DNA from 4 places in the Streptomyces sp. NPDC003247 genome. Region 1 is predicted to be linked to each of the others. Evidence: riboswitches for the same ligand, from Rfam matches in the RefSeq annotation. Region 1 holds a riboswitch; each other region holds the start of a gene.

Region 1 (7,777 bases):
ATCGCCGCGAGCAGTGCGCGGGTGTACGCGTGGCGGGGCTCCGTGAACAGGTCCTCGGGCGGGCCGGTCTCGACGACGCGTCCGGCCCGCAGGACGGCGACCTGGTGCGCGATCTGGCGCACGACGGCCAGGTCGTGGGAGATGAACAGGTACGCCACGCCGGTGTCCGCCTGCAACTCGGCCAGCAGTTCCAGGACTTGGGCCTGGACGGACACGTCGAGCGCGGAGACGGGCTCGTCGCACACCACCAGGTCGGGTGAGAGGGCGAGGGCGCGGGCGATGGCCACACGCTGGCGCTGTCCGCCCGACAGCTCCGCCGGGCGGCGCTCCAGCGTCGAGGCGGGCAGCGCGACCCGGTCGAGCAGTTCACGGGCGCGGGCGAGCCGGGAGACGCGGTCGCCGACCTTGAAGGCCCGCAACGGCTCGGTGATCACCTCGCCGATGGAGAAGCGCGGGTCGAGCGAGGCGTACGGGTTCTGGTAGACGAGCTGGGCGCGGCGGCGCAGCAGCCTGACCCGGTTGCCCCTGGCGGCGGTGACGTCGGTGCCGTCGAACAGGATCTGCCCGGAGGTCGCGTCGGCGAGGCGGAGCACCAGCCGGGCGGTGGTGGACTTGCCCGAGCCCGATTCCCCGACCAGGGCGAGCGTTTGCCCGCGGTGCAAGGTGAGGCTGACGTCGTCCACCGCGCGCAGCGTCCGGGCCTCGCCCCCGGCGCGCGGCAGCCTGAACTCCTTGACCAGGTTGCGCACTTCGACCAAGGGCGTCGTACCGGCCTTCGGCGCGGAGGCCGGTGTGCGGGGCCGGGCGGTGGTCAGGCTCGGGGCGCTGGCCAGCAGCCGCCGGGTGTACTCGTGCCGGGGGTCGGCCAGGACGTCACGGGTGTCACCCGCCTCCACCACCCTGCCCCGCTCCATGACCACCAGGCGCTGGGCCCGGTCGGCGGCCACCCCGAGGTCATGGGTCACGAGCAGGATCGCGGTGCCCGACTCCTCGGTGAGGTGCTGCAGGTGGTCGAGGATGACGCGCTGCACGGTGACGTCGAGCGCGCTGGTCGGCTCGTCGGCGACGATGAGCTGGGGCTTCGCGGCGATGGCCACGGCGATCAGCACCCGTTGCCGCATGCCGCCGGACAGTTCGTGCGGGTACTGCCGGGCGCGGACGGCCGCGTCGGGCAGCCCGGCCCGTTCCAGCACGGCGACCGCCTCGACGGCCGCCGTACGGCGGGTCGCCAGACCGTGGATGCGCAGCACCTCGGCGACCTGCTCGCCGATCCGCTTGACCGGGTTGAGCGAGACCGTCGGATCCTGCGGGACCAGCCCGATCCGCGCGCCCCGCACGGTGCGCAGCTCCGCCTCCGACAGGGTGGCGAGGTCGTGCCGGCCGAAGCGGACCGTGCCCGCGTCGATCCGGCCGTTCGCCGCCAGCAGCCGGGTGACGGCGTGTGCCGTGGTGCTCTTGCCGGAGCCGGACTCACCGACCACGGCGGTCACCTGCCCGGGCCACACGTCGAGGTCCACGCCCCGCACGGCCGGTACCGTGCCGCCCCGGGTGCGGTACGACACGGACAGTCCGCGGATCTCCAGCAGTGGTGTGGTCACGTCCTCACCGTTCTCGTGTTCGTCGCTCATCGCTGCCGGGACCATTCGCCGTCCAGCGCCCTGGCGATGCGGTTGGTGGCCAGCACGGTCGCGGCGATCGCCAGACCGGGCAGCGCGGTCAGCCACCAGGCGTTGGCCAGGTAGTTGCGGCCGTCGGAGATCAACGTCCCCCATTCCGGGGCCGGCGGCGGCGCGCCGTAGCCGAGGAAGCTCAGCGCCGACACGGCCAGGATCGAGGTGCCGAAGTCCAGCGTGGCCAGGACGATCACCGGGCCGGCGGCGTTGGGCAGGACGTGCCGGCCCAGCACCGAGTACCAGCGGGCCCCGCAGGAGCGGGACGCCTCGACGAACACCGCCTGCCGTATCCGCAGGACCTCGGCGCGCGCCACCCGGGCGAAGGAGGCGACGCTCGCGACCCCGACCGCGACCGCCACCTTCACCGTCCCGTACCCGAGCGCGGTGACGAGGGCCAGCGACAGGAACAGCGCGGGGATGGAGAGGAGGACGTCCACGAAGCGCATCAGCACGTCGTCCACCCAGCGGCCCACGAACCCGGCGACCACGCCGAGCAGCCCGCCGACCACGAACGCGACCAGGACCGCGATCAGCGTGGCCTTGAGGGACAGCTGGGCGCCGTGCACCACACGGGAGAACACGTCGCGTCCCAGTTCGTCGGTGCCGAACCAGTGACTGCCGCTCGGGCCGCGGAAGTTCTGCGACGGCACCCCCTTCAGCGGGTCCTGCGAGGTGAACAGGTCCGGCCGGAACGAGGCCAGCACCACCAGCACGAGGACGGCGGCCGACAGCAGCAGACCGGGGCGGCGCAGCAGGAACCGCAGCACCTGCCGTACATCGGCCCGACGGCCCGGTTCCGCGGGCGAACCGGCCTCGACCGGGCGGGCCGGGCCGAGGGCGGCCTCGGCTCGGTCGTCGACAAGGCTCTGACTCATGCGAAGCTCGCCCTCCTGTCCGAGGCCACCACGATCCGCGGGTCCAGCAGCGGATAGACGAGGTCGACGACCAGGTTCGTCGCCACGAAGATCAGCGACCCGAACACCACCACCCCCTGGACCAGCGGGATGTCCTGGGCGGTGACCGCCGCCGCGGTCACCCGCCCGAGGCCGTCGCGGGAGAAGACCGTCTCGACGACCACCGAGCCGGCGATCAGCTGCCCGACCAGCAGGCCGACGACCGTCAGCGCGGGAAGTGACGCGTTGCGCAGCGCGTGCCGCAGATGCACCCGCCACCGGCCGGCGCCCTTGGCGCGCGCGGTCTCCACATAGGCCTGGTCCAGGGCGGTGAGCAGGCTCTTGGCCAGCACCTGCGCGATCTGCGCACCGGTCGGGACCGCCAGCGTCAGGGCCGGCAGCACCAGGCCCCCCAGCCCGTCGTTGCCGAACGCCGGGAACCACTGGAGCCGGAAGGAGAACGCCTCGACGAGCAGCAGGCCCACCCAGAACGTCGGGACCGACACCCCGAGCGGGGGCAGCGACAGCAGCAGCTGCCGCAGCGACCGCTGCGAGGTGTACGTCGCCACCACCGCGAGACCGCCGCCGAGCACCACCGCGAGCAGCAGCGCGGCACCGGTCAGCTGGAGTGTCTGCGGCAGCGCGTCGGCCAGCGTGGAGGTCACCGGGCGGCCGGTGGAGACCGCGTCGCCGAAGTCCCCGCGCACCGCCCGTCCGAGATACTCGGCATACTGCACGAGCACCGGCTTGTCGAAGCCGTACTCGTGCCGCAGCGCGGCGAGTTGAGCCGGATCGACCTGTCCCGAGTCCAGCCCGGCACCGGCCATCGCGGTGACCGGGTCACCGGGCAGGTAGTCCAGCACCAGGAACGACACCGTGTAGGCCGCCCACAGCACCCCGACCGCCTGGGCCAGCCGTTTGATCACATAGCGGCGCATGCGCTAGCCGATCCAGGTGTCGTGCAGCTGGATCCGGCTGCCCGAGTCGAAGGCGAGGTCGTGCACCTTCTTCGACACGCCCAGCTGGGTCTGGAGCTCCACCACCGGCACGTTGTACGCGTTCTGCACGAGCAGCTTCTGCGCCTCGCCCACCAGCTGCCCGCGCCGGGCGGTGTCCGTGGTCGCGGCCTGCCCGGACAGCACCGTGTCCAGTGAACTGGCGGGCAACCGGTAGAAGTTGCCCAGCCGGGTGGAGAAGGAGCTGCGCAGGATGTCCGGGTCGGAGCGGGTCACGTTGCCCCACACCACGTCGAAGTCACCCGACTGGAGCGTGGTGGCGAACTGGCTGACCTGGAGCTGCTTGAGCACCACGTCGACGCCGACGGCCTTCAGCTGCTGCTGGACCAGCTCCAGTGCCGGCTGGTTGGTGGTCGCGTTGGGGAACCAGGTGATGGTCAGGCTCAGCTTCTTGCCGTCCTTGGTGCGGACACCGTCGCCGCCCGCCTTCCAACCGGCCGCGTCCAGCAGGGACTTCGCCTTGGCCGCGTCGAACGCGAGGTCCGAGGAGAGGTCGGTGTAGTCGGGTGTGGTGTGGGCCAGGACACTGGTCGCCGGCTCGGTGCCGGTCGGGAACACGGTGTCGGCGATCTGCTCGCGGTCGACGGCGGCCAGGATCGCCTGGCGCACCTTGGTGTCCTTCAGCACGGGCAGCGCGTTGTTGAGCCCCAGCCCGAACACCACACCGGGGTTGGCCCGGCGCTGGAGGGTGACCTGACCGCCCTTGAGCGCCGCCTCGTTGGCCTTGCCGACGCCGCTGATCGCGTCCACCTGCCCGGACTGGAGACTGCCGGCCCGGACACCCGCCTCGGGCACGACCTTGAACACCAGCTTGTCCAGGTAGGCCTCGCCCTTCTTGGACCACAGCGAGGAGCCCCAGTCGTACCCGGTGCGCTTGGCCAGGGTGATCGACTGGTTCTGCACGTACTGCTTCAGCACGAACGGTCCGGACCCGATCACGCCGTCGCTGCACTTCTGCTGCGGGCTCTTCTTCGCGCTCGCCGACGACTCGATGCCCAGCGAGTGGGTCGACGTCGCCTGGAGGAACTGCGCGTTGGGCTCCTTGAAGGTCACCCTGACGGTGAGCGGGTCCACCACGGTGGTGCTCTTGACGCCGCTCAGATAGCCCTGGGCGAGGGACCCCAGGGCGCCTAGCTTCGGCACCGCGTCGAAATTGTCCTTCACCACCTGCGCGGTCAGCTCGGACCCGTCGCTGAAGGTGACACCCGACCGCAGGTGGAAGGTGAACGTCGTCGCCTCGGAGTCGACGTCCCAGCTCTCGGCCAGCCACGGCACGATCTTGCCGGTCTCGGGGTCCTGGTCGGTCAGGGAGTCCACGGTCTGGCGCACCGAGTAGATGCTCTCGTTGCTGCCGACCTGCTGCGGATCCACGCAGCCGGAGTCGGAACCCACCGCGAAGGTCAAGGTGCCGCCGGACGTCGGCCGACCGCTTCCACTGCCGGAGCCGTCGCCGCCCGACCCGCAGGCGGTCAGCAGGACACTGGTGGTCAGCAGGGCGGCCAGGGGCGCCCATCGGGAGGTTCTGAAATCCGGGAGTGCTGTCACGGAGGGCTTCTCCTACTCGGGTCACCAGGCACGGGGTGCTGTCGGGGGCACGGCCGTGCATGGGCGTGCGGCCCCGGCCGGATCGACACCGGCGGCGGGGGAGCGCTGTACAGACAGGGGTCAGGGGCGACACCGGGAGCGGTGCCGGGAAAGCGCGAAGCAGGCGCGGGCCGGTGACGGACGTCAGCCGGCGGCGGACGAGCTCGTCAGGGCCGACAGAGGCAGCTGGTCGAGCGCTTCAGATCGATGTGGCGTCGGCGCGAGAGCCGGGAGAACGCCGTGGCGTCGGCGAAGGAGACAGCCAGGTCAACGCCGTGTCGCACGCCTGTCCTCCCCATCTCCGGCCCCCGTCCCGGGGCCACGCGCTTGCGGGGATCGTCGGTGATCCCGCCGGGCTTTCACCTGGAGCACCCCACCGCGTGGGAGGGTTGCCGGTCAGCGAGCCAGGGCTTGACGCTGACACTCAATGCCGGTCGCGATGGTACGGAGCGGTCTTGTCGTACGTCAATGCCGGAATCGGGCGCCCGGTTGGAGGAGGCGGGGCCGTCTCAAGTCCCGGGACGCGTGGTGGACGCCCCTCCCGCCATGTGCTTTGATCCGGCGATGGAGACCGCAGGTCAGGCACGCACCGTGCTGTTCGCCCCGTTCTGGGTGGGCCGCCGCGCCGATCAGTTCGACCAGACCTGTCGCTGACCACTCGCGCCCCTCAACTCCTCCAGCCCCTTCCCGGCCCGCGTACCGCCGCGCCCTCGCGCGGACGCGGACCGGCGTCGCAGGCCCCCGCGCGGCGAACAGGCCATGCACCTCCCGCCTTCCTCGGGGCGCTTCCGGTGTGACGCGTCCGTCGCGCGCACCACCATGGCCGACCCATCCGGAAAGAGACGTATGGACGTCAACAGCACCGCCCCGGCAGGGGTGTTCGCCGCGCTGCGGGTCCGTGACTACCGGATCTACTGGAGCACGGGTCTGGTGTCCAACGTCGGCAGCGCCATGCAGGGCGTCGCGCTGGACTGGTTCGTTCTCAGGCTCACGCACAGCGGGACCGCGCTCGGCTGGGTCATGGGCCTTCAGTTCGCCCCGGTCCTGCTGTTCGGCCTGTGGGGCGGGGTGACAGCCGACCGGTACGACCGGCGGACCCTGCTGCTGTGGACCCACACGCTGTACGCGGCGCAGGCCGTGCTGCTGGCGGTGACGGTGCTCTCCGGCCATGCCCCGCTGTGGCTGCTGTACGTCCTGTCCTTCGCCCTGGGCTGCGTGTTCACGGTGGAGAACCCCGCACGTCTGTCGTTCGTCACCGAACTGGTCGGACGGGCCCTGATCCCGAAGGCGGCGGGCCTGAACATCCTGTCCCTGAACGCCGCGCGTCTGATCGGCCCCGCGATCGCCGGTGTACTGATCGGGGCGATCGGTACCGGATGGGTGTTCGCCCTCAACGCCGTCTCCTTCACCGTCGTCCTCGTCGGGCTGCTGTCGATCCGTCCACGGTCGCGGCAGACACGCGCCGCCTCCCGGCCGCCCTGGACGGGAGCGGGGGTGGAGGGGCTGCGGTACGTGGCCGCGCGGCCCGAACTCGTCGGCGTCTTCACGATCTTCGGCCTGGTCGCCACCTTCGCGGTCAACTTCCCGACCACGCTGACCCTGTTCGCCGACCGGGTCTTCGACGTCGGCTCCCGGGGGCTCGGCATCATGAACACGGCCCTGGCCCTCGGCACCGTCGCAGGGACCATCGCCGCCACGCGCGGTGTCTCGCCGCGGGTCCGGACGGTCGTGGTCGGCGCGCTGCTGTTCGGCGGTTTCGAGGCGCTGGCGGCGGTCATGCCGACGTACCCGGCGTTCCTCGCCCTGTTGCTGCCCGCCGGTTTCACGTTGATGACGCTGAACACGGCCGTGAGCGCCTTCGTCCAGTCGGAGGTCAGCGATGCCATGCGGGGCCGGGTGATGGCGGTGTACACGGTGATCTCGATGGGCGGCAGCCCGGTCGGCGCCCCCGTCATCGGCTGGATCTCCCAGCACGCCGGGGTGCGCTGGGGGCTGGCCACGGGCGCCGCGACCGCCGTCCTGGTGGCGGCCGGGGTGGCGCTGTGGCCGGCGCGGACCTCCCCTTCGGCGCCCGCCCCGGCCGCGCCGCCGATCTCCCGGTCCGTGACGACCGCCCGCCCCCCTTCCCCCGACCGCACACCCGCATCCGAACCGTCCACCGGAGGAACTGTCCATGACTGACCGCCACACCCGCCTGCCCGGACTGCACCTCGTGCTCGAGGCCGACGGAGCCGGCGCCCACCCCGCCGCCCGGGCGACCCCGACCCCGCAGGCGGTGCGGGAGGCGGCCGTCTCCGCCGAGCACGCCGGCTTCGCCCTCGTCACCTTCGCCGACGCGCCGCTGCCGCCCGGCACGGGCGCCGAGCCCGTCGGCCGTATCGAGGCCAGCACCCGCGCGGCGTACGTCTCGGGCCTCACCGACCGCATCGGGCTCGCTCCCACGCTGCACGTCACGACCACCGAGCCCTTCCACCTCGCCACCCAGTTGGCCTCCCTGGACCACGCATCGCACGGCCGGGCCGCCTGGCTGGTGGGAGCGGCCGCCGGCGCGGACGAACTCGCCACGGTCGGACGGTCCCCGCTCCCGGCCGGCACGCTGCACCGGGAGATC
Region 2 (7,777 bases), on a different contig from region 1:
CAGATCGCCAAGCCGACCGTCGAGGAGTACAGGGAGATCACGAGCGGCCACGGCCACCACTGATCACTGCGTCGCCACGCAACCGCTGAAGGGCCCCGTCCGGTGTTCGGACGGGGCTCTTCGCCGTTCCCCGTGGCTGGATAGGGTGGACCCGTTGAGACGCGTGTCCCGTCGGAGAGCGGGACCACCATGACACCCAGGAGCGGCTTATGAGCGCTGTGACCCCCGCTGGAGGCGACACCGCGGCGGGCCGTTCCTGGCCCGTCCTGCTGAACGGTCTGCTGGACGGCCGGGACCTCTCCTCGGAGGAGACCGCCTGGGCCATGGACCTGATCATGCGCGGTGAGGCGACCGACGCCCAGATCGCCGCCTTCGTGGTGGCGCTGCGGGCCAAGGGCGAGACGGTGGCGGAGATCAACGGTCTCGTACGCACGATGTACGAGCACGCCAACCTGATCGAGGTGCCCGGCCCCACCGTCGACATCGTCGGCACCGGCGGCGACGGCGCGAAGACGGTGAACATCTCCACCATGGCGTCGATCGTCGTCGCCGGCACCGGCGCGAAGGTCGTCAAGCACGGCAACCGGGCCGCGTCCTCCGCGTCCGGGGCGTCGGACGTCCTGGAGCAGCTGGGCGTCAATCTGGACCTGACGCCGCAGCGGGTGGCCGAGGTGGCCGAGGAAGCCGGGATCACCTTCTGCTTCGCGGTCAAGTTCCACCCGGCGCTGCGCCACGCGGGCGCCGCCCGCAAGCAGCTGGGCGTCCGTACGGTGTTCAACGCCCTCGGCCCGCTCACCAACCCCGCCCGGGTGCGTGCCCAGGCGGTCGGGGTCGCCGACCCGCGCATGGCGCCGATCGTCGCCGGCGTCTTCGCCGAGCGCGGCCACTCGTCGCTGGTGTTCCGGGGCGACGACGGCTTCGACGAGCTGACCACCACGTCCACCTCCCGGGTGTGGATCGTCCGCGACGGCAAGGTGACCGAGGAGACCTTCGACCCGCGGCACGTCGGCATCGAGCTGGTGTCCGTGGAGGCGCTGCGGGGCGCCGACCCCTCGTACAACGCGCAGGTCGCGCGCCGGCTGCTGGAGGGCGAGCGGGGGCCGGTGCGGGACGCCGTCCTGCTGAACGCCGCGGCGGCGCTGATGGCGCTGGAGCCGACGGACGCACCGCTGGCCGAGCAGATCCGCGCCGGCATGGAGAAGGCGGCGCGGTCCGTCGACTCCGGTGCGGCCGCGCGGGTGCTGGAGCGCTGGGTGGCGGCCAGCAACGCCTGACGGCCGAGGAAGCGGTCCCGCGATCCGGACAGGAGTTGCGGGACCGCGATCATTTACCGTACTTTCCTCCTCAGGTCATGAGTGACAGTCATGAGGCCCCGGCCGACTGTCCGGCAACCCTCCGTCCGTGGCGGGGTGCCCCGGGTGAAGACCAGGTCGTGGGCAGCAAGGCCCACGGCAAGCGCGGACCCCTCGCGTCACCAGGGGTCCTGGTCGTCGAGGAGTCTTCCGTGAGCAAGCGAATGCGATAGGGCCGCAGAGCCCCGCCTCCGCACACCCCTTTTTCCTCTTCCCTCCGTGCCGTCGACGCGCTGTCCGGCACGGCGGTTCCACGCGTCCTCACGGGAGTTCCGCCATGTCTGTCTCCACCGCTGCCTCCGCCCAGTCCGTTTGTGCCCCGCTGCCCGTTCTGGGCCGGGATGTCACCGTGCCGCTCGTCACCGGCGGGGAGGTCACCTACGCCGCGCTCGACTACGCGGCCAGCGCCCCCGCCCTCCAGCGCGTCTGGGACGACGTGGCGGCCTACGCCCCGTACTACGGCAGCGTCCACCGCGGCGCCGGCTACCTCTCCCAGCTGTCCACGGACCTCTTCGAGAACGCCCGCCGGACGGTCGCGGAGTTCCTCGACTGCCGCGCCGACGACCAGCTGGTCTTCACCCGCTCCACCACGGACTCCCTGAACCTCCTCGCCGCCGCCCTCCCCGCCGACTGCCAGGTCTTCGTCTTCGAGACCGAGCACCACGCCTCGCTGCTGCCCTGGAAGGACGCCCGGGTCACCTACCTCGACGCCCCGCGCACCCCGCGCCAGGCCGTCGAGACCCTGGAGCGCGCGCTCGCCGACCGCGACCCCTACGGCCCGGCCCTGGTCTGCGTGACCGGCGCCTCCAACGTCACCGGCGAGCTGTGGCCGGTGCGCGAGCTGGCCGCCGCCGCCCACGCCCACGGCGCCCGGATCGTCCTGGACGCGGCCCAGCTCGCCCCCCACCACCCGGTGTCCGTGCGCGACCTCGACGTCGACTGGATCGCCTTCTCCGGGCACAAGCTGTACGCCCCGTTCGGCTCCGGCGTCCTGGCCGGCCGCGCCGACTGGCTGCGCGCGGCCGAGCCGTACCTGGCCGGCGGCGGCGCCAGCCGCAAGGTCACCCGGCGCGAGGACGGGGGAGTGGACGTGGAGTGGCACGACAGCGCCGCCCGGCACGAGGCGGGCTCGCCGAACGTCATCGGCGCCTACTCCATCGCCTCCGCCTGCAAGGCCCTGACGGAGGCGGGCTTCGACACGCTGGTCGCCCGGGAGCGGTACCTCATCGAGAAGGTGCGGGCGGGGCTGGCCGAGGTGCCCGAGGTGCGCGTGCTGTCCCTCTTCGGCGACGACGCCCCCCGCGTCGGCGTGATCTCCTTCGTCGTCGAGGGCTGGAACAGCTCCCACTTCGCCGCCGCCCTCTCCGCCGAGTACGGCATCGGCGTCCGCGACGGCCTCTTCTGCGCCCACCCCCTCGTCCGCACCCTCCTCGGCAGCGACCCGCGCAGCCAGGGCGAGTGCGGCGCCCCCGAGGCCGCGCCGGGCGAGAAGTCCCTCAACGCGATCCGGGTGAGCTTCGGCGCGGGCACGCCGGACGAGCACGTGGAGCGTTTCGTGACCGCGGTGAAGGAACTGGTCGGGAGCGGCGCCAAGTGGCAGTACCGCACGGAGGACGGCCGCTGCGTCCCGGCGGTGTGATGCAGCCGACGTCAGGGGCAGCGCCCTGAGGGGCGCGGGGCCGTGTCGACATGCGGCTCCGCCGCGTGGGCGCGACCAGCCACAGCCGACCGGCAGCCGCACACACGCTCCGCGCCCCAGGCGCTCCCGCGCTAAGAGTCCAGCCCGATGGCGAACGCAGCCTCGAGATCATGCTGCGAGTACGTACGGAAGGCGACATGCGTGTCCGTCGCCTCGACGCCGGGGATCTTGCTGATCCGCCCGGGGATCACCTCGGCGAGCTCCTCGTGCTGCCGCACCCGCACCATGGCGATCAGGTCGTACGTCCCGGTGACGGAGAAGACCTCGCTCACGGACTCCAGCGAGGCGATCGACTCGGCGATCTCGGGGATCCGGTCCACGCTGGTCTTGATCAGGACGATCGCGGTGATCACGGCTGGTTCTCTCCCTCGGGGGCCGGGGCTCGGGCGGCTTTCACTCTAGTCGTCCCGTTGCGCCCGGCCCACGCGCAGCCGAAGCCCAGGCCGAAGCCCAGCAGGTGGGCCAGGTAGGCCACGCCCGGCCCCGGGCCCGCCCGCCCCGCCGCCAGCCATTGCAGGGCCGCCCAGAAGGGCAGCACCACCCACGCCGGGAAGCGCAGCGGCAGGAAGAGCAGGAACGGCAGGAGACTGGTGACGCGCGCCCGGGGAAAGAGGTGGAGGAACGCGCCGAGCACCGCGGAGATCGCCCCCGAGGCGCCGACCAGGGACTGCCCGGAGCCGGCGTGGGCGGCGGCGTAGCCGAGCAGGGCCAGGTAGCCGCAGCCGAGGTAGAAGAAGGCGAAGCGGAGGCGGCCCATCCGGTGCTCGGTCATCGTCCCGAAGACGTAGAGGAAGAGCATGTTGCCCAGCAGGTGCACCCAGCTGCCGTGGACGAAGAGGGCCGTGGCGGGGGTGAGGGCGGCGCGCGCGGACCCCTCGAACAGGTCGGCCGGGATCACCCCCCACCGGCGGAAGTAGGCCCGCCGGACGGCCGGCAGCTCCTCCGCGGTGCCGTACCCCGCGTCGAGGCCCGAGGCGGGGCCGGTCAGGAAGATCACACAGCACAGGGCGATCAGTCCGTACGTCACCGGTGCCGCCGGCCGCCGGACCGCTCTGCCCACGCTCCGGCTGACGGCACCGCTCCAGTCCCTGATCATGAGTACAGAGCATGACGTAACGGGACGTACGACCATGGACCGCCTCGCCGCCGTGGACGGATGGGCGGCGAGTACCCGCCAGGCCGTAGGGTTACGAGCCACACGGACCGGGGAGCCCTTGGGCGCGCCCCGGCGCCGGAAGCCCGACACTAGAAGGAAGCGGACGGTCACGATGACGGTTCCCCTGCCGACCGCCACGACGCGGTGGCGCTGCACGCTCTGCGGCAACCTCACCCGGTTCGACGTGACGCGCTCGTCGAAGGTCGTGGAGTACGTCCACCTCGATCTCGCCGGCGAGCCCACGGTCGAGGAGCGCGAGGTGGTCAGTGAGACCATCGAGTCGGTGCGGTGCCGTTGGTGCAACGCCGTGGACCAGGTGGAACTCGTGGACAGGCCGGGCGCCGGCTCCTGACGACGGGGGTCCTCCCGCTCGACCGGAGTCGAGAGCGGGGGAGGGCCCGGCTCAGAAATTGGGGTGTGACGGATGGTGGAGAGCGCAGGCGGGGGGCCGGGCGACGGCGCCGCTGAGGTGCTCGACCGTCCGCTGCCCGACGGTGTGCGCCGCCGGGTCGTCCAGATCGTCTCGGACGGCTTCGGAGGGCTGACCGTCGCCGAACTGCCCGCCCAGTTGCGGCAGTACGCCCGGTTCGCCCCCAACCGGCGGGCGAAGTTCGCGGGCAACGCGATGGCGGCCGCGCTGGAGACGGACACGCTGTTCCGGCAGCGCATCGCCGAGAAGTTCAGAGAGGCCCAGCCGGAACTGGCCGGCGCCCTCGACTCCGGCTCGCCGCCCCCGGCCGCGGACCCGCTCGACGTGGCGGCCGCGGCCTACGTACTGCGGCCCGTCGACTGGGTGAAGCTGGTGACCGCGGCCGGCGAGGAGGCGCAGCGGGCGGACGCCGAGCGCGCCGGCGAGGAGAGCCGCGCGGAGCTGGAGCGGCTGCGCGACCAGCTCTCCCAGGCGCGCGCGCAGACCCGCGCCGAGACCGAACGGCTGCGGGCCGAGCTGGAGACGGCGAGGAAGGAAGCCGAATCGCTTCACCGCAAGCTGCGTTCGGCGCTCAGCGACGTCAAGCGCGGCGAGGCCGCGCTGCGCAAGGTGCAGGGCGAGATAGAAGCGGTCCGCACCGAGGGGCAGGCGCAGGTGTCCGCCGCCGAGAGCGAGACACGGCGGCTGAAGGCGCGGCTCGGGGAGGTGGAGACCGCCCTGGAGGCCACCCGCAGGGCGGCACGCGAGGGGCGCAGCGTCGAGGACATGCGGGTGCGGCTGCTGCTGGACACCGTGCTGGACGCGGCCCAGGGGCTGCGCAGGGAGCTGGCGTTGCCGCCCGTGTCGGTCCGGCCGGCGGAGACCGTCGACGCCGTCGAACCCGGACGGATGACCCCGAAGGACATCGCGGCCCGGGCCCTGTCGGAGAACGACCCCGCGATCCTGGACCAGTTGCTCGCCCTGCCGCAGGCGCACCTCGTGGTCGACGGTTACAACGTCACCAAAACGGGTTATCCGCAGATGCCACTGGAGAAGCAGCGGCTGCGGCTGCTCGGGCAGCTCTCGCAACTCGCCGCGCAGACCGGCGCCGAGGTCACCTGTGTCTTCGACGGGGCCGAACTGGCCGCGCCGGTGCTGCTGGCGCCGCCGCGCGGGGTGCGGGTGCTGTTCTCCAAGCCGGGCGTCACCGCCGACGAGCTGATCCGCCAGCTGGTGCGGGCCGAACCGCCCGGCCGTCCGGTCATCGTCGCCTCGACCGACCGCGAGGTGGCCGACGGGGTGGCCCGGGTGGGGGCGCGGCCTGTCGCATCTGCGGTACTCCTCAAGCGGCTGACCTGATAGCGACCTGATGGTCAACGTACAGGTTTAATGCCCGAATTGGTGGAATCGTCACGCAACGTAGCGTCAATCGAGCATTACCACACGTGAGTTGCCGTAAAGAATGCGTTGCGTCACCGACTTTTTTGGTGCGAGGATTTGAACTGATCACAGGATGGTCACTAGGGTCTGCCATCGAACCTCCGCACGAGTGATCACTCACAAGAAGGAGCTCGTCCTCCGTGGCGTCCCACCGTCGACCCAAGCAGCCGAGCCGCGCACGTGTGACCGTGCTGACCACCGCGGCCGCCGCGGCTGTGGTCCTGAGCTCCCAGGCCGCCAACGCAGCCCCGAGCGAGAAGCTCACGAAGGACGAGGTCAAGACCAAGGTCGACAAGCTGTACGAGGAGGCCGAGAAGGCCACCGAGAAGTACAACGGCGCCAAGGAGAAGCAGGAGACCCTCCAGAAGGAGATCTCCGCCATCCAGGACGACGTCGCCAGCGGCCAGGAAGAGCTCAACGAGCTGCGCGACAGCATCGGCCTCGCGGCCGCCGCCCAGTACCGCACCGGCAGCATCGACTCCTCCCTCCAGCTCTTCCTCTCCTCCGACCCGGACGACTACCTGGACAAGGCGTCCACCGCCGACCAGCTCAGCGCCCAGCAGGTCGAGGCGCTGAAGAAGATCCAGGAGAAGCAGCGCGAGCTGGCCCAGGACCGCGCCGAGGCGTCCGACAAGCTCAAGGACCTCGCCTCCACCCGGACCGAGCTGGGCAAGAAGAAGAAGGAAGTCCAGGCCAAGCTGGCCGAGGCGCAGAAGCTCCTCAACACGCTGACGGCCGAGGAGAAGGCCGAACTGGCCGCCGCCGACGCCCGCGCCAGCCGCTCGTCGAGCGAGCGCGTCGACCTCGGCAGCACCGCGTCCGCCTCCAGCCGGGCCCTCGCCGCCTTCCAGGCCGCCCAGAGCAAGATCGGCTCGCCGTACGTCTACGGCGCCACCGGCCCCTCGTCCTTCGACTGCTCGGGCCTGACCTCCTGGGCCTACGCCCAGGCCGGAGTCTCCATCCCGCGCACCTCGCAGGCCCAGGCCAACGCGGGCACGCGCATCTACTCCCAGTCCGACCTCAAGGTCGGCGACCTGGTCATCTTCTACAGCGACCAGCACCACGTCGGCTTCTACGCGGGCAACGGCCAGGTGCTGCACGCCCCGCGCACCGGCACCGTGGTGCGCTACGAGTCGATCGACAACATGCCGTTCCAGTTCGGCGTCCGGATCTGACCACCCTCGAGATCACGACACCGTGCCGCCCGAACGGGCGAATCGCCACCACGTGAACTGACCCCGCGCCCCGCCCATGACCTGCGTCAGAGGCGGGGCGTCACGGTGTGTGGCCGCGCGGGTCTTTGGCCGGGCCCCCACCACCGGGCTACTGTCGCCGCGTTTCCTCGTCCGTCAGTGGAAGGAGCGCGGCTTCCCGTGGGGTCCCATCGCCGCCTTGCACCGTCCGGGTTCGACCGGGGTGCCCTGTGCGTCCTGTCCGCCACGACCGCCCTCATCGGCGCCGTGTCCGCCGCCGTACCGGCCCAGGCCGCACCGCTCGACGACACCCGCGCCGAGGTGGACCGCCTCTACCGGCAGGCCGAGAAGGCCACCGAGGCCTTCAACGAGGCCGGCGAGCGGGCCGGGGCGCTGCGCCGGCAGGTCGGCGACTCCCAGGACCGGATCGCCCGCCAGCAGGAGCGTGTCAACGACCTGCGCGAGCGGCTCGGCTCGCTGGCCGGTGCGCAGTACCGCTCCGGAGGCCTCGACCCGTCCCTCGCGCTG
Region 3 (7,777 bases), on a different contig from region 1:
ATCGGCCAGGCCGTGACCGCCGACGGCAGCCCGGCGGGCGTCCTCGGCCAGATCGAGGCGACGGCGACCACCGCGGAGAGCGGCGCCACCGGCTGAGCCGTTGGGTTACGGTGCGGGCATGCAGCGGCCAGAGGCGGAACTGGGGGCGAGGGAGCGGGGCATCCTCGCCCTGGAACGGCGCGGGATCTCCGCGCCCGGGGCGAAGGAACGGGCGATCCGTGAGGAGCTGGACCTGTCCCCGGTCCGTTACTACCAGCTGCTCAACGCGCTGCTGGACGATCCTCGGGCGCTGGCTCATGATCCGGTCACGGTGAATCGGTTGCGGCGCGTGCGGGAGGGGCGTCGGGCCGAACGCTGAGGCGGTGCGGCCCGCGGTATGCGGGGGCTCCGCCCCCGCGCCCCCGGTCGGCCCTGGACGGGCCTCGTCCTCAAACGCCGGACGGGCTGGTTGCCCGGCCGGGGCTGTGAGGGGCCGCTGCTCTTCGCAGGCCGGACGGGCTGGGTTGCCCCGGCCGGGGCTGTGAGGGGCCGCTGCTGCCGGTTATCGTCGCCGTATGGGCACCCCAGAGACGTACTCCATGGAACCCGCACTCCCCGAACCCGCCACCGCCGCCGGGCGGGACGCGCTCCGGGCGATTCTGGCCCGGCCCGCCGGGACGCTCGTCGGTCTTGATTTCGACGGTACGCTCGCGCCGATCGTCGAGAACCCGGACGACGCGCGGGCGCACCCGGACGCCGTTCCCGCCCTCGCGCGGCTCGCCCCGCAGGTCGCCTCCGTCGCCGTCGTCACCGGGCGGCCCGCCGCCGTGGCCGTGCGCAACGGCGGCTTCGCCGGTGTGCCGGGGCTGGAGCACCTGACCGTGCTCGGCCACTACGGGGCCGAACGGTGGGACGCCCGGACCGACACCGTCAGCGCCCCCGCCCCCCACCCCGGCGTCGCCGCGGTCCGTGCCGAGCTGCCGGGCGTGCTGGAGGCGGCCGGCGCGTGGCGGGGGACCTGGGTGGAGGAGAAGGGCCGGGCCGTCGCCGTGCACACCCGCCGGGCCGAGGACCCGCAGGCCGCCTTCGAGGCCGTACGGCAGCCCCTCGGCGACCTCGCCGCCCGCCACGGACTGATCGTCGAGCCGGGCCGGATGGTCCTGGAGCTGCGGCCGCCGGGCGTGGACAAGGGCGTGGCGCTGCTGGAGCACGCCCGCGAGACCGGCGCCGAGGCCGTGCTCTACGCCGGTGACGACCTCGGCGACCTGCCCGCCTTCGCCGCCGTGGAGAAACTCCGCTCCGACGGCGTCCCCGGACTGCTCGTCGCCAGCGGCAGCACGGAGGTCACGGAACTCGCCGAGCGCGCCGACCTGGTCGTCGACGGCCCGGCTGGCGTGGTGGACCTGCTGCGGGCGCTGGCGGATCAGCTGGCCCGCGTCCCCCGCAGCGCCTCCAGCTGATCCAGGAACCACCGGGCCGGAGGCAGCGCGGTCGCGGCGGCCGCCAGCCGCTTGGTGCGCTGCGCCCGCTCCTCCGGCGCCATGGTCAGCGCCTCGTGCAGGGCACCGGCGGTCTCCAGCACGTCGTACGGGTTGACGGTGAGGGCGTCCTCGCGCAGCTCGCCGTACGCGCCGGCCTCCCGGGACAGCACCAGCGCGCAGCCCCGGTCGGAGACGACCGGAACCTCCTTGGCGACCAGGTTCATACCGTCGCGGATGGGGTTGACCAGCGCCACGTCCGCGAGGCGGTACGCCGCCAGGGAGCGGGCGAAGTCGTCCTTCACATGCAGCACGACCGGGGTCCAGCCCGCGGAGCCGTACCGCTCGTTGATCTCCCCGGCCAGCCGCTGCACCTCGGCCGTGTAGTCGCGGTAGACGGCGAGGTCCTGGCGGGAGGGGTAGGCGAAGGCCACGTGGGCGACCCGCTCGTGCCACTCGGGGTGGTCGTCGAGGAGCTGCCGGTAGGCCAGGAGACCACGCACGATGTTCTTCGACAGCTCGGTCCGGTCCACCCGGACGATCACCTTGCGGGCGCCGCCTTCGGGAGCCGTGCCGATCTCCTCGCGCAGGGCCGCCAGACGCTCCTCGACGTCCCGCTCGCGGGAGCGGGCGCGCAGGAAGTCGGCGTCGGCGCCCAGGCCGTGCACGCCGATCTCCGTGCCGCCCGTGCCGCCGGTGAACTCCGCGCAGCACGCGGCGAACGCGTCCGCCCAGCGGCGGGTCAGGAAGCCGAGCCGGTCCGCGCCGAGCATGCCCCGCAGCAACTGGACGCGGATGTCGCCGGGGAGCAGCCCGAAGTAGTCCACCGGCGCCCACGGCGTGTGCGAGAAGTGGCCGATGCGCAGGTCGGGGCGGAGCTCGCGGAGCATCCCCGGCACCAGGCACAGGTGGTAGTCCTGGACGAGGACCGCGGCCCCCTGCGCCGCCTCCTCCGCCAGCGCCTCGGCGAAGGCGCGGTTGTACGTCTCGTACGAGGCCCACTGGCGCCGGAACTCCGCGTCGAAGACCGGCTCCAGCGGGGTCTGGTACAGCAGGTGGTGGACGAACCACAGCACCGAGTTGGCGATGCCGTTGTACGCGTCGGCGTGCACGTCGGCCGGGACGGGCAGCATGCGCACGCCGTCCTCGCCGACCCCGCGCCGGACCGCCTCCCGGTCGCCGTCGGACAGCGCCGAGCACACCCACAGGGCGCCCGCGTCCGGGCCGATCGCCGACAGCCCGGAGACCAGCCCGCCGCCGCCGCGTCTGGCGTGCAGCGAGCCGTCCTCGCCGACGGTGTACGAGACCGGGCCGCGGTTGGACGCGACCAGCACCTGAGCACCCTGAGCAGCAGCACCGTGCGTGGAAGCCATACGCCTCAACCTAGCCCGGACCCGATCCGCTCAAACGTACGGACACGGGGCGTGAACCGGCCGTGTCCGGCCGTATACGGCGCGTCCGCCGGGGCGTCGCCGCCGGGTCACGCGACCTTGCGGGTCGCGTACTCGGCGATCTCCGCCATCGGCGGCCGCTCCTCCGTGTCGACCGAGTAGGTGCGCGGCTCGAAGCCGTCCGCGCCCCGCTCGAACTGGGTCAGGGACGGGCGGACGAGATGCCCGCGGGCCAGCCGCAGCTGCGCCGTGCGGTAGATCGCCGCGGCCATCCGGCCGAGCGCCTGCCCGTCCTGGTGGCGGTGCTTGCGCACCCCGACGTCGACCTGGGCCAGCGCGTCCAGGCCCACCAGGTGCAGGGCGTCGACCAGCATGCCCAGCTCCACGCCGTACCCGACGGGGAAGGGCAGCTGCTCCAGCAGGCGGCGGCGGGCCGCGTACTCGCCGCCCAGCGGCTGCACGAACCCCGCGAGCTGCGGCCAGTGCATGTTGAGCAGCGGGCGGGCCATCAGCTCCGTCACCCGGCCGCCCTGGCCGGCGCCGCCGGCCAGCGGGCGGTCGTACATGGCCTTGACCAGGTCGACGCCCGGATCGGTGAGCAGCGGGCCCACGATGCCCGAGACGAAGTCGGAGGAGAACTCCTTCAGGTCGGCGTCGACGAAACAGACGATGTCCCCGGTGGTGACCAGCAGCGAGCGCCACAGGACCTCGCCCTTGCCGGGCACGGCCGGGAGACGGGGCAGGATCGTGTCCCGGTGGACGACCCGGGCCCCGGCCGCCGCGGCCACCTCGGAGGTGCGGTCGGTCGATCCCGAGTCGACGACGACGATCTCGTCGACCAGCGGGACCTGGTGCATGAGGTCGTGGCGGACGACGGAGACGATGTCGCCGACCGTCTCCTCCTCGTTCAGCGCGGGCAGCACGACGGACACCGTCTGGCCCGAGGCGCGCTTGGCGGCCAGGATCCGGTGCAGCGGGCGATCGGTCACGGACCAGGAGCGGGCGGCCAGCCAGCGCTCGACTTCTTCCAGCACGGTCTGCGGCTCCTCACTGTCGTGATCACACCAGGTACACGCGAGGTGACAGTGTGATCCATCTCGCGGTTCGGACGGTCTCACTCAACTGTCCTGGCCTTCGGTTACAGTCTTGAACAACGCGGATGACCATCGCATGTCCGGGGTCGCCCGCGCTCACAACCACATACCGCTCATCCAGAGGGGCAGAGGGACACGGCCCGATGAAGCCCCGGCAACCCTCCAGCCGGTCTCGTACGGATCGCTGCCACAGGCAGTCGACGATCCCCGCGAGGCTCCCGGCTCGGGAAGGTGCCAATTCCGTCTCACGGCGAGATGCGTCGTGGGGAAGATGAGGAGAAAGGGCCTCGCCTCACATGGCTGCGCAGACAGTTGCAAGCACCACCCCCTCCGTCACCGCCCCCTCCGGCACCACCCCCTCCGTCGACCTCGGTCCGGCCGCGGCGCTCTCCTGTCGCGAGTGCGGTCACCGCGTGCCGCTCGGCCCGGTCTTCGCCTGCGAGGAGTGTTTCGGCCCGCTCGAGATCGCCTACGACTTCTCCGGATACGACCCGGAGGAACTCCGCAAGCGCATCGAGGCGGGCCCCGCGAACATCTGGCGCTACGCCCCGCTGCTGCCCGTCCCGGCCGACGTGGCGGACAAGCCGAACATCAACCCCGGCTGGACCAAGCTCGTCCAGGCCGACAACCTGGCGCGTGAGCTGGGCGTCGAGGCCGGGAAGCTCTTCGTCAAGGACGACTCCGGCAACCCGACGCACTCCTTCAAGGACCGCGTCGTCGCCCAGGCCCTGGAGGCCGCCCGCGCCTTCGGCTTCACCACCCTCTCCTGCTCCTCCACCGGCAACCTGGCCGGCGCCGTCGGCGCCGCGGCCGCCCGCGCCGGCTTCCGCTCCTGCGTGTTCATCCCGCACGACCTGGAGCAGGGCAAGGTCGTCATGGCCGCGGTCTACGGCGGCGAACTCGTCGGCATCGAGGGCAACTACGACGACGTCAACCGCTTCTGCTCCGAGCTCATCGGCGACCCGGCGGGCGAGGGCTGGGGCTTCGTCAACGTCAACCTGCGGCCCTACTACGCCGAGGGCTCCAAGACGCTCGCGTACGAGATCTGCGAGCAGCTCGGCTGGCGGCTCCCGGACCAGATCGTGGTGCCGATCGCCTCCGGCTCGCAGCTCACGAAGATCGACAAGGGGCTCCAGGAGCTGATCAAGCTCGGTCTGGTCGAGGACCGGCCGTACAAGATCTTCGGTGCGCAGGCCGAGGGCTGCTCCCCGGTGTCCGTGGCCTTCAAGGCCGGCCACGACGTGGTCCGCCCGCAGAAGCCGAACACCATCGCCAAGTCACTCGCCATCGGCAACCCGGCCGACGGCCCCTACGTCCTCGACATCGCGCGCCGCACGGGCGGTGCGGTGGAGGACGTGAACGACGAGCAGGTGGTCGACGCGATCAAGCTGCTGGCGCGGACCGAGGGCGTCTTCGCCGAGACGGCGGGCGGTGTGACGGTCGGCGTCACCAAGAAGCTGATCGAGGCCGGTCTGCTGGACCCGACGCTGACGACCGTCGTGCTCAACACCGGAGACGGCCTCAAGACGCTGGACGCGGTCGCCGGGACCGGGCTGACGGCCACCATCCGCCCGAACCTCGAGTCGTTCCACGAGGCCGGTCTCGCCTGAGAGAGGCCGTTGTTCGTCTGCGGGCCGCGGGGGCTGGTCGCGCAGTTCCCCGCGCCCCGCAGGGCGCCTACCCGTCCGGAGGAAACACCGTGAGCGTCACCGTCCGCATCCCCACCATCCTGCGCACCTACACGGGCGGTCAGGCCGAGGTCGCCGCCGAGGGCGCGAACCTCGCCGAGGTCATCGCCGACCTGGAGAAGAACCACACCGGTATCGCCGCGCGCGTCCTGGACGACCAGGGCAAGCTGCGCCGGTTCGTCAACGTGTACGTCAACGACGACGACGTGCGGTTCGAGCAGGGGCTGGAGACGGCGACCCCGGACGGCGCCGGCGTCTCGATCATCCCGGCCGTCGCCGGCGGCTGACACCCACTCCGTACCCACCGGTAGTAACCCTCGGTAACACCGATTACCCAGAGTTCATCGAATTGCCTCCTCCGTAAGAGAAGCGGAGGAGGCAATTCAATGTGGTTGAGCACGGTACAGTTGGGGAACGCGCTGCCCATCGCATGCCGAACGCATATGAGCCCGGACTTCACATGCGGTGAGAAGTAGCCAAAGTGTGCAGGTCTTTTGCGCCTTCTGTTCCCTTTATGTGGCCCGAATTGCCCTGAATTCGGGAGAATTCTCACCATATTCCGGACCGTCGACGTCCAGAATTCTCGTCCGATTGACCTGTTGCAGACGGCAGTGGGACAGATACATTCAGCCGCGGTCGACGCGTTCCGGCGCACGCCTCCAATCAACTGGGGGGTGAGGTCTGACCCGGATCCGCGAAGTGTGGATCTGTGCAAGGGCCAGTAATAGGGGAGTTAGGCATGGCTCAGGGCACCGTCAAGTGGTTCAACGCGGAGAAGGGGTACGGCTTCATCGCGGTCGACGGTGGTGCGGACGTCTTCGTCCACTACAGCGCGATTCAGATGGACGGCTACCGCACCCTGGAAGAGGGCCAGCGGGTCGAGTTCGAGATCTCGCAGGGTCAGAAGGGCCCGCAGGCCGACATGGTTCGCGTCACCGCCTGAACGATTTTCAACGTTTTCCAGCGAAGGGCCCGCACCCCGACGGGGGCGCGGGCCCTTCGTGCTGCCCGGCGCCGCCCGCGCCGCGCCGGGGCACCCCGGGGGCCTTTGGTGGCCCGGGACGGCGGGATGCTCCGGGCCCCCGGGAGCCCGCGCCGCCGGGGCGGTGCAGGCGCCTTCGTCCGGTTCGCCCCGGGGCCGATCCCCCCGAGGCGCTTGCACTCGGCATGCCCGAGTGCTAATCATTGGCGTTAGCACTCTGAAGGTGAGAGTGACAACGAAGGACCGGGTCGGTGAGGCCCGCAGGCCGGGTGGGGAAGGAACCACGAGGCAGGCGAGCCGTCCGTCGCGGGCGCGGGCGCGGTCCGAAGGAATCACCCCCAGTCCTGGAGGGACCACTTCACATGGCCAAGATCATCGCGTTCGACGAGGAGGCGCGGCGCGGCCTCGAGCGCGGCATGAACCAGCTCGCGGACGCCGTGAAGGTGACGCTCGGCCCCAAGGGCCGCAACGTCGTCCTCGAGAAGAAGTGGGGCGCGCCCACGATCACCAACGACGGTGTCTCCATCGCCAAGGAGATCGAGCTCGAGGACCCGTACGAGAAGATCGGCGCCGAGCTGGTCAAGGAAGTCGCCAAGAAGACGGACGACGTCGCCGGTGACGGTACGACCACCGCGACCGTTCTCGCCCAGGCCCTGGTCAAGGAGGGTCTGCGCAACGTCGCCGCCGGTGCCAACCCGATGGCCCTGAAGCGCGGTATCGAGAAGGCCGTCGAGGCCGTCTCCGCCGCCCTGCTGGAGCAGGCGAAGGACGTCGAGACCAAGGAGCAGATCGCCTCCACGGCCTCCATCTCCGCCGCCGACACCCAGATCGGCGAGCTCATCGCCGAGGCCATGGACAAGGTCGGCAAGGAAGGCGTCATCACCGTCGAGGAGTCCCAGACCTTCGGTCTGGAGCTGGAGCTCACCGAGGGTATGCGCTTCGACAAGGGCTACATCTCGGCGTACTTCGCCACCGACATGGAGCGTATGGAGGCCGTCCTCGACGACCCGTACATCCTGATCGCGAACTCCAAGATCGCGAACGTCAAGGACCTGCTCCCGCTCCTGGAGAAGGTCATGCAGTCGGGCAAGCCGCTGCTGATCATCGCCGAGGACGTCGAGGGCGAGGCCCTGTCGACCCTGGTCGTCAACAAGATCCGCGGCAC
Region 4 (7,777 bases), on a different contig from region 1:
TCAACGACGGCGACCTGACGTACACGCACCTGCGCTTCGACGACCGTTCGCTGCGGACCCTGTCCGCGGCGGGGGCCGACTTCACCGCACCGCTGCCCCGCGCGCTGACCATGGGCGCGCTGACCGACATGATGGAGAACGCCGAGATCAGGGCGAGCGACTACGTCGCGGTCGCCATGCGGACGGCCCGCAGGGAATCCGACACGGAAGCCCTTCGCTCGCTGCACCGCCGTGTGCACTCCGCCATCGAACTCTTCGCCGCGCCCTCCCGCCGTTCCCGGCTGGCAGCCGAGTGGGCCGCTCTGGCCCACTCGGCGCTGCTGGCCGCACCACCGGGAAGCGACGCACAGGTGCTCTGGCTCGACGCCTTGTGCGACACGGCCGAGAACGCCGAGCAGCTCACTTTCCTCACCCGGCTCCTGCGCGGCCACGAGGCTCTCGACGGACTGCCGATCGACACCGGGCTGAGGTGGTCCGTCCTCCGCCGGCTGGCGGCCACCGGGTGGGCCGGCGGAGCCGAGATCGATGCCGAAGCGGACCGGGACCCGACGGCCGACGGCCTGCGGTACGCCGCCGCGGCCCGTGCCGCCATGCCCCGCGCCGAGGCCAAGGCCGCGTCCTGGGCCCGGATGACCGGGGGCGAGAGTCCGTCGAACGAGATGCTGGTCGCACTGAGCCGAGGTTTCCAGCAGTACGGCCAGGAAGAACTGCTGCGGCCCTACGCCGGGGAGTTCTTCGCGACGATCTCCGAGCTCTGGGCACGACGCACCCCGCAGATGGCACGACTCCTGGCCGGGGGGACGACGAAGACCCCGGGCCTCTATCCGATCACGGTCGTCGACCACGGTGTCGTCGTCGCCGTCGACACCCTGCTGGCCCGCGACGAGCGGTCCGTTCCGGCCGGGCTGCGCAGGACGCTGTCGGAACGCCGGGACGGAACCCGGCGTGCCCTGCGGGCCCGGCGGCTCGATGCCACCGGGTGACGGCAACGGACCGCACCGCCGGCGACCGGACCGGAGCCCACAGGACTCTCCGCCCTTGCGGGCAGGACGGGGCTGACGCCCTCGAAAGGCAGCGTGACATGACGACGATCGGTCTCGGCAGCGCGGGACTCAACGTCACCGACCTCGACCGCTCCCTCGCCTTCTACCGACGGGCGCTGGGCTTCGACCTGATACGGGAATCGACCGACGAGACACATCGCTTCGCCCACCTCGGGCTCGACGGCGTCGTGCTGCTGACGCTCTGGCAGCAGGGCACGGCGGGCTTCGCGGCCGACCGGGCGGGACTGCACCACCTGTCCTTCGAAGTGCCCTCGCTGGACGACTTGCACGCCGTGGAGGCCGGGCTGCGGGCGGCGAGCGTGCCGATCCGTGAGGAGCGCGGCGCCACGAACGGTACCGCGGCGACGGGACAGGTGTTCTTCAAGGACCCCGACGGTATCCGGCTGGAGATCTACACCGAAGACCCACGGGCGCGTGGATCCGCCTCCGACCTGCCTCGATGCGGCTTCTACGAGGAACTGCCCGACCGCTGAGACCGCCGTGCGTGTCCCCGGCCCACCCCGCGACGCCCGGAAACGCGCGCCCTGCCGCGTTCTCCGCCCACTACCACCGGTCGACACCGGCGATGCCCTCCAGCAGGGTCAGGCTCTCGGGACGGGGCGCGGCCGCCTGGACGTACCGGCCCGGCCCGGGCCCGTTGCTCAACCCGTGTCGGTGGGGGAGCGCGCCCGCAATACCGTCGACGATTGTCTGAGGGTGTTCGGCCGCCCCGAACAGATCGCCGCGTGGCGCGAGAAACCGCGCCCACCTCGCCGACGTCACCGGGTGAGCAAGGAGAAGGAGAGCCGCTCATGACCACGTTCCCCACCGCGCGCGCCGTACGGACCACCCCCGAAGGCCTCCTGTGGGAGCCCGGCGAGCGCTGGGTGCGCGGCCGCAAGGGTGACCTCACCGTCGTCGACAGCCGGCATCCCGTCCTCGTGTGGGAACCCGGAGTGCCCGTCCCGCTGTACGCCTTCCCGCGCGAGGAGGTCCGTACGGACCTGCTCCGCCCGGCGAAGAACCCCCCGACGGGCACGCACACCGGATCGCAGATCTTCTACGACCTCGAAGCCGGCGGCGAGCTGCTGGAGAACGCGGCCTGGACGTTCCCCGCCGCCGACCTGGCCGGGCACATCGCCTTCGAGTGGTTCCGGCGCGTCGGCCGGGGCCTGGACCACTGGTACGAGGAGGAGGAAGAGATCTTCGTCCACCCCCGCGACCCGCACAAGCGGGTGGACGCCATCCCCAGCAGCCGCCACGTCCGGGTCGAGATCGGCGGCACGGTCGTCGCCGACACCCACCGCCCCGTGCTGCTCTTCGAGACCGGCCTGCCGACGCGCTACTACATCCCGCCCGAGGACGTCCGCCTGGACCTGTTCGAACCGACCGACCACAGCACCGGCTGCCCCTACAAGGGGACCGCCACGTACTGGTCGTGGCGGGGCGGGACCGGTGACCCCGGCGTCCCGCCGAACGTCGTCTGGAGCTATCCCGAGCCACTGCCCGCGGTCGGCGCCGTCACCGGGCTCCTCGCGTTCTACAACGAGGCCGTCGACATCACCGTGGACGGCGAACGGCTGGAGCGCCCCGTCACCCCGTTCACCACGGCGCTCGCCGCGCGGCCGCCGGCCTGACGGCACCGGTCGCGGTGATCACGGGCGCCGCCTCCCGGGTACCTGGGGCCACCACGCGGCGAAGGCGGCCGTGACCAACCTCGTGCGGGCCACGGCCGTCGATGGGAGGGGCCTGCCCCCGCCGTCCGGCGCGGAGAACGGCCGCCCTGCCCGCGCACACCGTCCCGGCAAAGCCACTGCTTGACGCCGGGAGAAGCGTCGATCTACGGTGAGCGCGAGCCACGAGTTCCGGTGATCAAGCCCTGGCTGGCCGGACGGCAACCCTCGACGCAGTGGGGTGCCCCCAGGTGACGGCTCGGCGGATGTTCCTGTTCTGCAAGTGCGTTCCCCCGGCCCGAGGGCCGACGACATCCCTGGGAGGACGGCGTGGCAACCGGCCTCGTGCTGTGCTCCCGACGCCATGTCGATCTGCTGCTGGTCTGCAGCTGCCTCTGTCACAGCTGACCTGACCCGTTTTCGCTCCTCACCCTCACCTTTCACACGAGCGTGCGCGCGGCACACCCTGTCCGCCGCGCCCCGTTCGTGTCTCCTTCATGCGGAAGCAGAGACCAGCCATGGCACAGCACAGCACTGTCAGAACGTTCCGGCCCCTGGGCGCCCTCACCCTCGGCACGGCCGTCCTGGTGGCCCTGACCGGCTGCACGAGCACCAAGAGCTCCGCCGGCTCCGACGGCGCGACGATCACCGTCGGTACGACGGACCAGGTCACCAGCCTCGACCCGGCGGGCGCCTGGGACGCGGGCTCCGGCACCATCGAGAGCGAGGTCTACGCCACGCTGCTCAGCGTGAAGAACGGCGCCACGGAGGTCTCCCCGGATCTGGCCACCGGGATCGAGCTGACGGCGCCCAAGGAGTACACGGTGACCCTCGGGGAAGGGCTGAAGTTCGCCAACGGGCACCAACTGACGTCCTCCGACGTCAAGTTCAGCCTCGACCGCATCGTGAAGATAGCCGACGAGAACGGCCCGTCGTCGCTCCTCTACAACCTCGCCTCCGTCGCCGCGCCGACACCCACGACCGTCGTCTTCACCCTCAAGTCCGCCAACGACACCCTGTTCCCGCAGGTGCTGTCCACCGCGGCCGGCTACATCGTCGACGAGGAGGTCTTCCCCGCCGACAAGATCCTCGACGACAAGGCCATCGTCGCCGGGAAGCCCTGGAACGGGCCGTACGGCATCACGAGCTACGACAAGAACTCGCTGGTCTCCTTCACCGCCAACAGCGCCTACGGCGGCCGGCTGGGCACCCCGAAGACGAAGAACGTCCAGCTCAAGTACTACACGGACGCGAGCAACCTGAAGCTCGACGTCCAGCAGGGCACCGTCGACGCCGTCTACCGCACCCTCACCACCGCCGACCTCGACGACCTGTCCGAGAAGAAGAACATCAAGGTCCACACCGGCTCCGGCAACGGCATCCGTTTCATCGTCTTCGACTTCCAGACGCAGCCGTACGGCACCAAGACCGAGAACGCCGACGCGGCCAAGGCCCTGGCCGTCCGGCAGGCCGTCGCCGACTCCGTCGACCGGGCCCAGCTCGCGCAGCAGGTCTACAAGAACAGCTACCAGCCGCTGTACAGCTCGGTGCCGGACGGACTCACCGGTGCCACCGACTCCTTCAAGTCGCTCTACGGCGACAAGAAGGGCGGCCCCGACAAGGCCGCGGCCGCCGCACGGCTGAAGGCGGCGAAGGTGACCACCCCCGTCACCCTCAACCTCCAGTACAACAGCGACCACTACGGCTCGTCCTCGGCGGACGAGTACGCGCTGGTCAAGTCCCAGCTCGAAGCCACCGGACTGTTCAAGGTGAACCTCCAGTCCACCGAGTGGACCCAGTACGGCGAGGACCGCATCAAGCACCTCTACCCGCTCTACCAGCTCGGCTGGTACGCCGACTACCTGGACGCGGACAACTACCTCTCGCCCTTCTACTCGGCCAACACCTGGGTCGCCAACGGCTACTCCGACCCGGCCGTACGCGAGCTGATCCAGAAGGAGGAGACCGAGACGGACCCGGCGAAGCGCACCGACCTGCTCCAGCAGGCCCAGGACAAGGCCGCGGCGTCGGTACCGCTGCTCCCGCTGCTCCAGGGGTCCACCGCGATCGTCACCCGCACCGACATCAGCGGTGTGCCCGACGAGCTGAACAGCGCCTACACGTTCCGCTGGGCAGGACTCGCGAAGAAGTGAGCGCCCTGACGCAGGACACCCCCGGCGCCGTCGCCCCTCCCGCCGACGGCGCCGCCGGGTACGGACTCGCCCGCTACCTGGTGGTCCGCTTCCTCCTCATCATCCCCACCGTGTTCATCCTGGTCAGCCTGGTCTTCTTCCTGATGCGCGCCACCGGCGACCCGATCAGCGCCGCGCTGGGCGACCGGCTCACCCCCGACCAGCTCCAGGCGAAACTGCACCAGGCGGGCTACGACCGGCCGCTGCTCACCCAGTACCTGGACTACCTGACGTCCCTGGCGAGCGGCGACTTCGGCCGCACCGTCACCGACAACGAACCGGTGACCCACGTACTGGGCACCTACGGCGCCGCCACCGTCGAACTCTCCTTCTACGCCCTCGCCGTCGCCCTCGTCGTGGGCGTCCCCCTGGGCATGGTGGCGGCCTCCTGCCGGGACCGCGCGCCCGACGCCGTGCTGCGGCTGTTCGCCGTCCTCACCTACGCCACCCCCGTGTTCTTCGTGGGACTGCTGCTGAAACTCGTCTTCGCGATCCAGCTCGGCTGGCTGCCCGCGTCCGGCCGGGCGAGCACCGACGTCCAGCTCTTCCTCCAGAACCAGACCAGCACGACCGGCCTCTACCTCGTCGACGCCCTGCGCAGCGGTGACCCCGCGGCCCTCGCCGACGTCCTGGAACACGCCGTACTGCCCGGCCTGGCACTGGGTCTGCTCGTCGCGGGCATCCTGCTGCGCCTGGTCCGCACGAACCTCATCGGCACCCTCTCCGCCGGCTACGTCGAAGCCGCCCGCTCCCGTGGCGTGGCGCCCTTCCGGCTGGTCACCCGGCATGCCACCCGGCCCGCCCTGATCCCGGTCGTCACCGTCCTGGGGCTCCAGGTCGCCGGACTGCTCGGCGGAGCCGTACTGACGGAGATCACCTTCGAGTGGAAGGGCCTCGGCTACGAACTCGCCCACTACCTGACCGTGCGCGACTTCCCGGCGGTGCAGGGAATCGTGGCCCTGTTCGCCGTCGTGGTGGCGGTGACGAACTTCCTCGTCGACGTCGTCGCCGCCCTGATCGACCCCCGAGTGAGGTACTGAGCCGTGGCACAACTCCTCCAGCGACGGCAGACGTCGCTGCCGGACCGTCTGCGGGCACGACTGCGCACGGGCGGTGCCGTACAGCGCGCCATGCTGCTCACCGGCGCGGCCCTCACGGCGCTGTTCGTCCTCACGGCGCTCCTCGGCCCGCTGGTCGCGCCGTACGGGTATGCCCAACTCCAGGACGCTGTTGGACTGTTCGGCTCGCAGCAGCCGCCCGGCGGCGCACATCCGCTGGGCACCACCATCGCGGGGTACGACGTGCTGTCCCGCACGGTGTGGGGCGCCAGGACCGCACTGGAGATCATCCTCGCGGCGCTGCTGCTCTCGGTGGTCCCCGGCACCGTGCTGGGCCTGGCCTCCGGCTATCTCGGCGGCCGCCTCGACCGGCTGCTGGTCGGGCTCGCCGACGCGCTCTACGCCTTCCCGCCGCTGCTGCTCGCCATCGTCATGTCGATCGTGATCAGCGGCGGACAGTCGAGCCTGGTCGGCGGCCTCGGCGCGGCGGCCTGCTCGGTCGCCGTGGCCTTCGTACCGCAGTACTTCCGTGTCGTACGGGCCGAGGTGATCCGGGTCAAGGCGGAGCCCTTCGTGGACGCCGCCCGGGTGATCGGCACCGGAACCTGGCGGATCATGTTCCGGCACGTGCTGCGCAACTCGGTCCGCACGCTCCCGCTGATCTTCACCATCAACGCCTCCGAGGCCATCCTCACCCTCGCCGGACTCGGCTTCCTCGGCTTCGGCATCGAACCCAACTCGGCCGCCGAGTGGGGCTACGACCTCAACCGCTCCGTCGCCGACGTCACATCGGGACTGTGGTGGACCGCGATACCGCCGGGCCTGGCCATCGTGCTCACCGTGCTCGGCACCACCCTGCTCGGCGAGAGCCTCACCGACCTGGCCGACCCGCGCCTCCGGCGGCGCGTCGGCCCCACACCGACCGTCACCCGAGCGGACGGAGGCGCGGACGATGACTGACCTGCTGCGCATCGAGGACCTGCACGTCACCTTCGCCACGGACACCGGCGCGGCCCCCGCGGTGAAAGGGGTGAACCTGTCCGTCGCTCCGGGGGAGGTGCTGGCCCTGGTCGGCGAGAGCGGCAGCGGCAAGACCGTGACCGCCCGGTCGGTCCTGGGACTGCTGCCCGCCACCGCGACCGCCCGCGGCCGCGTGCTGCTCGGCGACGGCACCGCCGACCCGGCCGAGGACGTGCTCACCGCGTCCGCCGCCCGGCTGCGCGCCCTGCGCGGCACGCACGCGGCGATGGTGTTCCAGGAGCCCTCCACCGCACTGAACCCGGTCTTCACCATCGGCTGGCAGCTCACCGAGGGCCTGCGCGCCCACGGACACGGTGCCGGCAAGGCCGAACGCCGCGCCCTGGCCGTCGAATGGCTCGACAAGGTCGGCATCCCGGACCCGGCCACCCGCGTGGACCACTACCCCCACCAGCTGTCGGGCGGTCAGAAACAGCGGGCCGTCATCGCCATGGCCCTCGCCCTGGGCACCCGGCTCATCGTGGCCGACGAGCCCACCACGGCGCTGGACGTCACCGTCCAGGCGGAGATCCTGGAACTCCTGCACCGCTGCCGCACCGACTTCGGCACCGCCGTGCTCCTCATCACCCACAACATGGGCGTGGTGGCCGACCTGGCGGACCGGGTGGCGGTGATGAACGAGGGCGAGGTGGTGGAACAGGCCCCGGTCCGCGAACTGTTCGCGGCACCCGGCCATCCGTACACCCGGGACCTGCTGGCCGCCGTACCGGTCTTCGGCGAGGGAAGCCGCACACCGGCGTCCCCCGCGGACGACGGGCCGCCGGTGGGTGACG

Evidence for each region. Region 1 has a riboswitch for S-adenosylmethionine ahead of ACFYWQ_RS36825 (putative leader peptide). Riboswitches for the same ligand answer to the same signal wherever they lie in the genome.
Region 2: it holds a riboswitch for S-adenosylmethionine, as region 1 does, so the genes downstream of both, ACFYWQ_RS01005 (aminotransferase class V-fold PLP-dependent enzyme) here and ACFYWQ_RS36825 (putative leader peptide) in region 1, are expected to answer to the same signal.
Region 3: it holds a riboswitch for S-adenosylmethionine, as region 1 does, so the genes downstream of both, thrC (threonine synthase) here and ACFYWQ_RS36825 (putative leader peptide) in region 1, are expected to answer to the same signal.
Region 4: it holds a riboswitch for S-adenosylmethionine, as region 1 does, so the genes downstream of both, ACFYWQ_RS35645 (ABC transporter substrate-binding protein) here and ACFYWQ_RS36825 (putative leader peptide) in region 1, are expected to answer to the same signal.

Annotation. Positions count from the first base shown of each region.
Region 1 covers NZ_JBIAPF010000015.1:100,385-108,161, forward strand. The annotation lists gene ACFYWQ_RS36805 (dipeptide ABC transporter ATP-binding protein) at 1-1,628, opposite strand, end outside; gene ACFYWQ_RS36810 (ABC transporter permease) at 1,625-2,548, opposite strand; gene ACFYWQ_RS36815 (ABC transporter permease) at 2,545-3,504, opposite strand; gene ACFYWQ_RS36820 (ABC transporter substrate-binding protein) at 3,508-5,127, opposite strand; gene ACFYWQ_RS36825 (putative leader peptide) at 5,334-5,465, opposite strand; SAM riboswitch class IV at 5,485-5,598, opposite strand; gene ACFYWQ_RS36830 (MFS transporter) at 6,013-7,347, shown strand; gene ACFYWQ_RS36835 (LLM class flavin-dependent oxidoreductase) at 7,340-7,777, shown strand, end outside.
Region 2 covers NZ_JBIAPF010000001.1:228,130-235,906, reverse strand. The annotation lists gene ACFYWQ_RS01015 (cytochrome bc complex cytochrome b subunit) at 1-63, shown strand, start outside; gene trpD (anthranilate phosphoribosyltransferase) at 210-1,274, shown strand; SAM riboswitch class IV at 1,348-1,464, shown strand; gene ACFYWQ_RS01005 (aminotransferase class V-fold PLP-dependent enzyme) at 1,630-2,991, shown strand; gene ACFYWQ_RS01000 (Lrp/AsnC family transcriptional regulator) at 3,123-3,404, opposite strand; gene ACFYWQ_RS00995 (rhomboid family intramembrane serine protease) at 3,401-4,147, opposite strand; gene ACFYWQ_RS00990 (hypothetical protein) at 4,320-4,559, shown strand; gene ACFYWQ_RS00985 (NYN domain-containing protein) at 4,632-5,975, shown strand; gene ACFYWQ_RS00980 (NlpC/P60 family protein) at 6,197-7,231, shown strand; gene ACFYWQ_RS00975 (NlpC/P60 family protein) at 7,430-7,777, shown strand, end outside.
Region 3 covers NZ_JBIAPF010000011.1:136,490-144,266, forward strand. The annotation lists gene ACFYWQ_RS32270 (extracellular solute-binding protein) at 1-96, shown strand, start outside; gene ACFYWQ_RS32275 (DUF3263 domain-containing protein) at 119-358, shown strand; gene otsB (trehalose-phosphatase) at 555-1,439, shown strand; gene ACFYWQ_RS32285 (trehalose-6-phosphate synthase) at 1,403-2,830, opposite strand; gene ACFYWQ_RS32290 (glucosyl-3-phosphoglycerate synthase) at 2,938-3,882, opposite strand; SAM riboswitch class I at 4,053-4,220, shown strand; gene thrC (threonine synthase) at 4,239-5,552, shown strand; gene ACFYWQ_RS32300 (MoaD/ThiS family protein) at 5,642-5,917, shown strand; gene ACFYWQ_RS32305 (cold-shock protein) at 6,370-6,573, shown strand; gene groL (chaperonin GroEL) at 6,975-7,777, shown strand, end outside.
Region 4 covers NZ_JBIAPF010000014.1:30,982-38,758, reverse strand. The annotation lists gene pepN (aminopeptidase N) at 1-983, shown strand, start outside; gene ACFYWQ_RS35655 (VOC family protein) at 1,082-1,537, shown strand; gene ACFYWQ_RS35650 (DUF427 domain-containing protein) at 1,856-2,680, shown strand; SAM riboswitch class IV at 2,898-3,008, shown strand; gene ACFYWQ_RS35645 (ABC transporter substrate-binding protein) at 3,235-4,869, shown strand; gene ACFYWQ_RS35640 (ABC transporter permease) at 4,866-5,948, shown strand; gene ACFYWQ_RS35635 (ABC transporter permease) at 5,952-6,926, shown strand; gene ACFYWQ_RS35630 (dipeptide ABC transporter ATP-binding protein) at 6,919-7,777, shown strand, end outside.